3 regions of the Pseudodesulfovibrio profundus genome follow, and region 3 is predicted to be linked to each of the others. Evidence: riboswitches for the same ligand, from Rfam matches in the RefSeq annotation. Region 3 holds a riboswitch; each other region holds the start of a gene.
What was found. Region 3 has a riboswitch for cobalamin ahead of DPRO_RS19105 (sirohydrochlorin cobaltochelatase). Riboswitches for the same ligand answer to the same signal wherever they lie in the genome.
Positions count from the first base shown of each region.

Region 1: another riboswitch for cobalamin. It lies ahead of DPRO_RS04940 (ribonucleoside triphosphate reductase); the one in region 3 lies ahead of DPRO_RS19105 (sirohydrochlorin cobaltochelatase).
Region 2: another riboswitch for cobalamin. It lies ahead of DPRO_RS07950 (ribonucleoside triphosphate reductase); the one in region 3 lies ahead of DPRO_RS19105 (sirohydrochlorin cobaltochelatase).

Region 1 covers NZ_LT907975.1:1,002,172-1,005,450, forward strand. Annotated here, with positions in the region: gene DPRO_RS04930 (extracellular solute-binding protein) at 1-320, opposite strand, end outside; gene DPRO_RS04935 (YaiI/YqxD family protein) at 665-1,123, opposite strand; cobalamin riboswitch at 1,315-1,489, shown strand; gene DPRO_RS04940 (ribonucleoside triphosphate reductase) at 1,665-3,279, shown strand, end outside.
Region 2 covers NZ_LT907975.1:1,655,271-1,658,549, reverse strand. Annotated here, with positions in the region: gene DPRO_RS07950 (ribonucleoside triphosphate reductase) at 1-1,277, opposite strand, end outside; cobalamin riboswitch at 1,454-1,633, opposite strand; gene DPRO_RS07945 (energy transducer TonB) at 1,676-2,410, opposite strand; cobalamin riboswitch at 2,505-2,689, shown strand; gene DPRO_RS07940 (TonB-dependent receptor plug domain-containing protein) at 2,806-3,279, shown strand, end outside.
Region 3 covers NZ_LT907975.1:4,079,030-4,082,308, reverse strand. Annotated here, with positions in the region: gene DPRO_RS19110 (chemotaxis protein CheA) at 1-876, shown strand, start outside; cobalamin riboswitch at 905-1,082, shown strand; gene DPRO_RS19105 (sirohydrochlorin cobaltochelatase) at 1,211-2,200, shown strand; gene DPRO_RS19100 (FecCD family ABC transporter permease) at 2,208-3,245, shown strand; gene DPRO_RS19095 (ABC transporter ATP-binding protein) at 3,238-3,279, shown strand, end outside.

The DNA of each region.
Region 1 (3,279 bases), 1.1 Mb from region 3:
ATATTGTTGTTCAAAGCCGTGGAATCCAACGACTGGAGAACGCCCTCTTCTGCGGCGTGCCAGAGATTACCAGCATCAACGGTAATGAAAAGATCAGCGGGTGTGTTTTCGCCTTCAGCCTTGATGCGCTCAAGCAAAGCCCCTGCCTTACCGGTTATGTACTTGACCTCAACACCGGTTTTGGCAGTGTATGCCTCAAACAGAGGCTTGATAAGGTGTTCTTTCCGAGCAGAGTAAACAACGACCTCGCTGGCAAATGCGGACACGGTCCAGGCTGCAACCAATAGTGCAGTCAGAGAAAGGGTAATAAGTTTTTTCACGATATGCTCCTTGCGGTTTGCTTGAAAATGATAACGAATTTCAGTCGCAACTAAATCGAAGCAAAGACCATGTCAACAAATTTCTGACTATTTTGGTCGGATTTATAAAAGCCACTTATGAGTAAATCATAATTACTAAACCAATCCTCATTAGCCATTTCTTAGGCCCGTTTCCGTTTTAATGATTATGATTTAACGCTTATTATTTAAGCACTTATTGAGCTATATCCCATCTTCGTTGCACTGGCGTCATATTTTATACCCTCTGAATCCGAGTCTTAAAAATCAAGGGTTTATAGCCATTGCCATAAACCCTTTTTGCTTTGATCTAACAACGTATTAAATTAACTGTTTTTTCTCAGACTTCGCGTTAGGAACCGATCTAATTGATTGGTAAATTCCTGTTTTTCTTTCGGCCCAAGGGGAGGCGGACCGCCTGTTGCCACTCCTCCGCTTCGCAATTCTTCCATCAGATTGCGCATTCGCAGCAGTCCTTTGACGTTTTCTTCCGTATATAGCTCCCCGCGAGGATTCAGGCCAACAGCACCCTTTTCCACGATGGCGTCTGCCAGAGGGATATCGGCTGTAACCACAAGATCGCCCGGTTCGACCAGTCGTGCGATTTCATTATCGGCTTCATTAAAGCCCGACGACACCTGGAGGGTCTTGATGAGCGGAGAGGACGGCACGGACAGCGAAATGTTGGCCACCAGCGTAAGCCCAACTTCGCATCGAACCGCAGCTTTGAACAAAACTTCCTTTATGACGTTGGGACACGCGTCGGCATCAACCCATATCTGCATTGGTACTTCCTACATTTACATTTTGTTTTGAACAGACACCGCACTCTATACACATTTCGCAAACAATAAAAACCATGAGCACTTTCCCTCAAAGTCAAACTAAGTTCAACTTATCGAGCACTTACACGACAACACCATCTAAAAACCACAAATCCCCTTGCGTACAAACGATGCATCAGATAGTTACACTTTCATCACGATGTCCTTCAGGTGGCTGGGAAGCCACAATAGGGAATCCGGTGCGAATCCGGAGCGGTCCCGCCGCTGTTATCTCCATAGAAATCTGATCCACGACGTCACTGCCACATGCGGGAAGACGGATCAGACGGGGAAAGCCAGAAGACCTGCCTGAAGCGTTTCTAGCCGAATCCGGTTCGCGGAAACCGTATACGGACTTGAAAGAACGTACCCATAACCCATTGCCGAGATTTCGCGGTCCTGCCGTGCGGTCAATTACGGTAATTGCGCAAGCAGTCCACTGCAGCCGACGTTAGTCGTGTCTGCAGCTTTTCCGCGCTTCCTGCTTGCTAAAGAGTATTATATGCCGAGCAAAATCCTGAAACGTGACGGTTGTATCGAAACATGGTCCACCAAAAGAATTGGTGACGCCATATTCAAAGCCCTGAAAGGCAGCGGAATCAAAGATCCGATTCTGGCCGAACGCCTGGCTGGAAAAGTTGCCCAAAAACTGGAGAATCAGGAGATTCCCGAGCAGGAGCTTGTTCAGGACACTGTCCAACAGGTGCTGATGGAAGCCCGCTTGTACAAAGTGGCTGAACGCTTCATTATATACCGTGAAAAAAGACGTGAACTCCGTTCGCAAAACGATGCATTTCTCGACATTTCCGGTGTGACGGAGAGCTACCTCGAAAACGTCGACTGGCGAGTGAGTGAAAACTCCAACATGGTACACTCCTACCAGGGACTGATCCTGCACATGGCCGGAGCCGTTCAGGCACGCTACATGCTGGAAAAATACCCGGAAGAAGTGCGGATGGCCCATACCCACGGCTATTTCCACATCCACGATCTCTCTTTCGGCCTTGCTGGATACTGCTCCGGTTGGAGCCTGCGCGACCTTCTTCTGGAAGGATTCAACCTGCGCGACCGTTGTTCTTCTACGCCCGCAAAGCACTTTGATTCCGCTTGCGGTCAGATCGTCAACTTTCTCGGCACGCTGCAAAACGAATGGGCCGGAGCACAGGCGTTCAACAACGTTGACACCTACCTCGCTCCGTTCGTCCGCAATGACGGCCTGACATACAATGATGTCAAGCAACAGGTTCAGAAACTGCTCCACAATCTCAATGCAACTTCCCGTTGGGGCGGCCAAAGCCCGTTCACCAACTTCACTTTTGACTTTGTGCCGCCTGCGCACATTGCCAAGGAAGCCGTCATTATCGGTGGTCAGTTGCAGGATTCGACCTATGGTGAGTACGCTGAAGAAATGGCCATGATCAACCGGGCATTCCTCGAAGTGATGCTCGAAGGCGATGCCGACGGCCGCATCTTCTCCTTCCCCATCCCGACGTACAACGTCACCAACGATTTCCCCTGGGAATCCGAGGAAGGCAAGCTGCTCCTTCAGATGACCGCCAAATACGGCGCACCCTACTTCCAGAACTTCATCAATTCCGACCTGAACCCGGAAGATGTGCGCTCAATGTGCTGCCGCCTCCAGATGGACCTTCGGGAAATCCGCAAGAAGACCGGCGGCCTGTTCGGTGCTGGCGACCTCACCGGATCAGTCGGCGTTGTCACCCTGAACCTGCCCAAGCTCGCTTACCTTGCGCACAATGAAGAGGACTTCATTGATCTGGTGACAGAATATGCCCGTCTTGCCAGCGAATCCCTGGAATTCAAGCGTAAAGTCGTTCAGCAGAACCTGGATGCAGGCATGTTCCCGTTCTCCAAGCGCTACCTGAAAAACGGCTTCAAAGGTCACTTCTCGACCATTGGCCTGATTGGTGGACATGAAGCGTGCATGAACCTGCTTGGCAAAGGCGTGGATTCCCCTTCAGGCTCCAGACTCATGCAGCGCACCCTGAATCAGCTCCGCCGACTGGTGGTTGAATTTCAGGAAGAAACCGGCAACCTGTACAACCTGGAAGCAACTCCGGGTGAGGGTACCTGCTATCGCCTCGCCAAGATTGATA
Region 2 (3,279 bases), 1.7 Mb from region 3:
AGGTCAAAGAAGTCTTCTTCATTATGAGCAAGGTATGCAAGTTTGGACAGGTTCAGGGTAACGACGCCGATAGATCCAGTCAGATCGCCTGCTCCAAACAGCCCTCCAGTCTTTTTACGAATCTCACGCAGGTCCATCTGCAAACGGCAGCACATGGAGCGAACATCCTCAGGGTTGAGGTCCGAGTTGATGAAGTTCTGGAAGTAGGGGGCACCGTATTTTGCAGTCATTTTGAGCAGCAGCTTCCCTTCTTCGGATTCCCAGGGGAAGTCTTCGGTCACGTTGTACGTGGGGATGGGGAAGGAGAAAATGCGTCCGTCAGCATCGCCTTCGAGCATTACTTCGAGGAAAGCCCGATTGATCATGGCCATCTCTTCCCCGTATTCGCCATAAGTGGAGTCCTGCAATTGACCGCCAATAATGACAGCCTCCTTGGCGATATGGGCCGGAGGCACGACATCGAAGGTGAAGTTGGTGAATGGACTTTGCCCTCCCCAACGTGACGTGGCATTGAGGTTGTGGAGCAATTTCTGAATCTGTTGTTTTACGCTGGCATAGTCGAGGCTGTCGTACCTGATGAATGGGGCCAGATAGGTGTCGACATTGTTAAATGCCTGAGCGCCTGCCCATTCATTTTGGAGGGTTCCGAGGAAATTAACGATCTGGCCGCAGGCCGCGTCAAAGTGCTTGGCCGGAGTGGAGGAGCACCTGTCGCGCAAATTAAATCCTTCCAACAGAAGGTCGCGCAGGCTCCAGCCGGAGCAATAGCCTGCCAGACCGAAGGAAAGATCGTGGATGTGGAAGTAGCCGTGATTATGGGCCATTCGCACTTCCTCCGGATACTTTTCCAGCATGTATCGAGCTTGGACTGATCCAGCCATATGCAGGATCAATCCCTGATAGGAGTGAACCATGTTGGAGTTTTCGCTGACGCGCCAGTCGATGTTATCGAGGTAGCTTTCAGTTATTCCTGAGATGTCCAGATAGGCATCGTTTTGAGATCTCAGTTCCCTGCGTTTCTCGCGGTAGATGATGTAGCGTTCTGCGACTTTGTACAACCGGGCCTCCATGAGAACCTGTTGCACCGTGTCTTGGACTTGTTCCTGCTCAGGGACATCGATGTCTGCGAGCTTCTTCTCAACTTTTCCGGCCAGGCGGTCAGCTAAAAGCGGGTCCTTGATGCCGCTGCCTTTGAGGGCTTTGAAAATGGCGTTACCAATACGTTTGGTTGACCACGTTTCGATGCATCCATCACGTTTTTGAATTTGAATAGGCATAAGAATCTCTTGCAAACAGCAGAGTGCGGATGGTTTCCAGTGCAGGCCAATGGCCTGAAGCTGAAACTGTTTGCTCGGTTGCCAATAGTGAACTCAGCAGCAGAACCACTGAAAACCTGGCAACAGTTGGAGAGTGAGTCCGTTCATGTCCGTGTGCAATCTCCGCGGATCGCATTCGGCAAGAAACGCTTCAGGTAGGTCTTCTGGCTTTCCTCGTCTGCTCCGCCTTCCCGCCTTGCGGCAGTGGCTAGTTGGAGTCAGAACTTCAAGTGAGGATTACAGCGGCGGGACCGCTCCGGATTCGCACCGGATTCCCTGTTATGGCCTTGGCGGCCACCTGAAGGACATCGTGATGAATAAAAACTATCGCAAGGCAGTGGATAGGGCAAGGGGGAATGCTAATTGAGTTCAAACCGAAAGGGGATGGTTATCCGGCTCGATATCGGACGGCCTTGGTGGAGGGCTGGGCGAAATTTCCAATGCTTCAAGGCGGTACATGCGCACTTGTCGAAAATACCTTCGGGCGACGATTTAATAATAATTGGGTCCGCTACAGATCCGTCGATGTTGACGATGCAAGAAATAACGACTTTACCGGTAATACTGCGCTGTCGGGCGCGACGTGGATACTCTGGGCGTACTTGATGGATCGCCACGGGAATTGTATTCGTTTTACCTATCCCGTCTCTTTTATGTCCATGACCAAATCCTCCTTGTCCGTGAGGTATCCCATTGGGATCACTCTCAGTGAGGCCTCTTTCTGCGGTCATGCTGTTTCCATTATCTGTCCATTTTTGAAGGGCATCGGTTTGGCTGATTGTTGATCCTGCATGCAAAGAAATATTGTCCGGAGACTTTCTTTTGGATTGATTGGATTCTCCAGTGTTTTGTTTTGAGGCTTTTTCTTTGAGTGCACTATGTTTGTTGCGCGGTTTTGGAGAAGTTATGAGCCCTTTGCTTGTCTTTTCGGCATTGGCAATCCCTGTCCCTCCCATTCCGGAAGTGCCTAGAAGCGTTACCTCATAGGTACTCCATGTCGTTGAGCGAACTTCGGCTTTTGTGGATGAAAAACCGATAAAGGCACCAAGTGACAGGTGGAGTATGATCGACGAAAACAAGAAGTACTTCAGCATAGTAGAGTCAAATGGCTTGACAGTCAGTTGAATTATTGAATAAGTGTTCTGCTTTGTTGGGCTCTAATACATTCATATGTTCGAGTCCATGGTTAACTATAGTTACCTTTCGGGTCCCTGCTCAGCAGGGATAATTGGGAAGTTCGGTGAGAAACCGACGCTGGCCCGCAACCGTGAGAGGGGACGAAAACCGCATAATGCCACTGGGGATATCCTGGGAAGGCGCGGTGAGTAGGTCGATCCTCGAGCCGGGAGACCAGCCCTTAAGGTGGATTTTGTAGGCTTCGAGGCAAAGCCTGGGATCACGATCCGCCGTGCACGCTGTGCTGGCTGGTGCTCTATTCCCTATTTCCCCCCTCGAAGCCTCCTGTAACGCTACAACAGGAGGTTTTATTATGAGTGTCGTAGCTCTGCTGCTGGCATTTTGTTTATTCATCCCAACTGCCTGGGCCGCCGAGTCCAGAGTTGATCCATCTTCGGGAGTTCTTCCCGAAGTGGTGGTCACTGCAACCTCTGTTCCTACCCCGAGCAAAGAGGTTCCGGTTCATGTCCAGATTGTCACATCGGAAGAAATCAAAAACACTGACGCCAAGGATGTTTCAGACGTTCTGGCAAAGTTTGTTCCCGGACACTTTCACAAGTATGGGGCAGATTACTCTTCTGTGGGGCTTCGTGGATTTAGAAGTAACAGTATGGCCGGTACGGATCTAAAGAGTAAAACATTGATCCTTATAGACGGCATGCGAGCTGGAACTGGGCGTGTCAGCGTGCTTCCGGTGGATAATGTGGATCGTATCGAAATCGTTCGTGGACCGGGGTCTGTAATCTATGGTGGCTCTGCCATGGGTGGTGTTATCAACATCATCACA
Region 3 (3,279 bases):
AGCCTCAACGAACCACTGGTTCACCTGCTGCGCAATGCAGTCGACCACGGTTTGGAGACACCGGAAGAGCGTAAGGAAACCAGCAAGCCCGAAGTCGGCAATGTCACTCTCGCCGCATGGCGCAAGGGCGACAACGCATACATTCAGGTCAAGGATGACGGTCGCGGGCTTGATCCCGACCGCATTCTGAACAAGGCGATTGAGAAGGGGCTGGCCGATCCATCGGAAGAGTACGAAAAGAACGAAATTCTTCAATTCGTCCTCCAGTCAGGCTTTTCAACGGCAGAAAAAATTACCGACGTTTCCGGTCGCGGTGTCGGCATGGATGCGGTCGTCAACGCCATTCGTGTCACTCTTGATGGTGATGTGACCATCGAAAGCGACCTGGGCCACGGCGCATCGTTCACCATATCCATCCCCCTCGACCGCTCGGCCAACGAAGGCATTGTCGACGCCCTGGTCTGCAAGGTCGGCGGAGAGGTCTACATCGTTCCCAGTCGTGACGTCATGGAAATCTACATGCCTCGCCACAACGAGGTCGTCGAACTGCCGGATGGTCGCGAAACTGTTGACGTTCGAGGCGAAGTCCACTCCCTGCTCAGACTTGGCGATCTTCTCGGCATAACACCCGAAGTGGACGACATTGAAATGGCGCAGGCCATCGTCGTTCGAGTGGGAGAATACAAGGCTGCCATTCTGGTTGATGAAGTGCTTCGCCAGCAGCAGGTCGTTATCACCGGCTTCACCGTTCCGGTAGAAGAGATTTTCCATGTCCCCATTCTGGGCTACGGAATGATGGGTGAATCCGATGCACTGGTCATCGACACTGAAGAGATGCTCCAGAATTTTCAGGATCGCATCAACACCTCCAGTTAGACGACCTTGACAGAGACTGGACGACCAGCCTATTAGCTCAGCTTCAGGTGTCCTGACGGACTTGATAGGGAATCCCGTGTAAATCGGGAGCGGACCCGCCGCCGTGACGCTCTGCCGAACTGTTTTCATTATGCCACTGACCACCGGTCGGGAAGGCGAAAACAGGAGGAGCCAGCCGGAAGACCTGCCTGAAAACGATATTGGTTTGCCTCGGTGGTACGTGGGCTTGCCGCCACAGGTATACGAAGGGAAAAAACGGTTCCCCTTCCTCAGAATATGGTGAGGGAGGGGAATATTTTTTTGCCCTGTAAACAGCCCTCCTTTTGGAGGAACCATGACCCTATTGACCCGCCGTACACTTGTACCGGCGCTCCTTATCTTTTTCTGCCTTGTGACCACCTTGCCAGCAAAGGCCGGGCATCACGTAAGCGAACCCGCCAAAAAAGCGATTGTTTTGGCGGCCTTTGGCACATCGTATCCAAAGACGCTTGAATCCATCCTCAACATTCGGAACAAAGTTGCTGCGGAGTTTCCCGACATTCACATCCGCCTCGCTTTTACGTCCGATATCATCCGTGGCATCTGGCAAAAGCGCCAGTCCAATGAGCAGTGGCTCAAAGAGAATCCTTCCATTCCTGAAGATATCCTTTACGTCAAAAGCCCCTTGGCCACTCTGGGGCTCCTGCAGGATGCAGGGTACAAGGATATCGCAGTTCAACCACTGCATATCTTCGCCGGTGAAGAATTTGCCGATCTCAAGGCTGTCATGGTGGGGCTTCGTTCCATCAAGACGGTAAAAGCCAAATGGCAGCCCTTCACCTCCCTGCGTCTTGGACGCCCTGCCCTCGGTATGCCGGGAGACAAATATCCGTATATGGATGACATACGGACCGCGGTTGATGCCCTGGCCCACGATGTCGAGGATGCCAAAGCAAACAATGCGGCGCTCGTTTACATGGGGCATGGCAACGACTTTTACTCAACAGGCATTTATGCAGAATTCCAGCGTGAGATGCAGGCAGTCCATGGGTATCCAGTATTTGTCGGATGCGTGGAAGGATTTCCAAACTTCAACGACCTGCTGGCCGCGCTGAAAGCCTCGGGCAAGAAGAATGTTCTCATGAAACCTTTCATGGTTGTAGCCGGTGATCACGCCTCCAACGACATGGCTGGTGATGAGGATGATTCCTGGAAGGTCATGCTGACCAAAGCCGGATTCAACGTGAAGACCGAACTTCGTGGGCTTGGCTCTGTGGATGCATTCGCACAAATGTATGTGGATCATCTCAAGGACGCTCTCTCGCAAACGCACATGCTGCCGTAATACCAACATGCCTGCCGTCCTTCACAGCTCATCCCGCGCCACTCTGGTCATCACCTCGCTTGCAGCAGCACTTTTGCTTACTGCAATCGTGGCAACTGGTATGGGATTCATCGCCATCAGCGCAACGGATGTTGTCGCTTCCATCTGGCATGGCCTGCTGGGGACGGCAGGCTCGGTTGACCCCTTGCATCAAAGCATCGTCATCGACGTAAGGCTGCCGCGCATACTCACATCCATTTTCGTGGGCTTCGGTCTTGCCATGGCTGGCACTGTCTTTCAGGGACTGCTGCTCAATCCTCTGGCTGACCCATTTACCCTCGGTGTTTCATCAGGAGCGGCCTTCGGAGCGGCCCTGTCGTTGCTGCTGGGCTTATCGTTTCTGGGACCGACCACCCTGTGCGTCATGGCTTTTATCGGTGCAACAGCCACACTGTTCGCGGTCATTGCCATGTCAGGCCGTGACAGTGAGTTGGCTCCTGCCAACCTCATCCTTTCCGGCGTCATCGTTTCCGCGATCCTTTCGGCTGCCATAAGCTTCATCAAATACCTGGCCGATGAACGGGTGGCCGCCATTGTGTTCTGGCTCATGGGCAGTTTCAGTTCCCGAACATGGTTCGACGCCAGCCTAACCGGCATCGCCGCCCTCTGTGCTTTTCTCATCTGTCTGTATTATGCGCGTGATCTCAACCTCATGAGCCTTGGCAGTCGGACAGCGGCAAGCCTTGGGGTCGAGACTCCCCGCATTCGGTTAACCCTGCTGCTCACCGCCTCACTGGTCAGCGCCATCTGTGTTGCCATATCCGGTGTTATCGGCTTTGTCGGACTCATCATCCCCCACCTCATGCGATTCATCATCGGCCCGGACAACCGCTTCCTCCTGCCCGCATCAGGCTTGGGTGGAGCATTACTCCTGATCAGTGCAGACACCTTGACCCGAGCCATTCTGCCCCATGAAGTCCCCATCGGTGTCCTGACCGCCCTGATCGGCGGCCCGGTCTTCTGCTGGCTCTTCACCAAAACACGTCGTGCAGGCAACCATGCGTAGTGTCGAAGTAGGCATCGAATCCGTAGCATTCGGA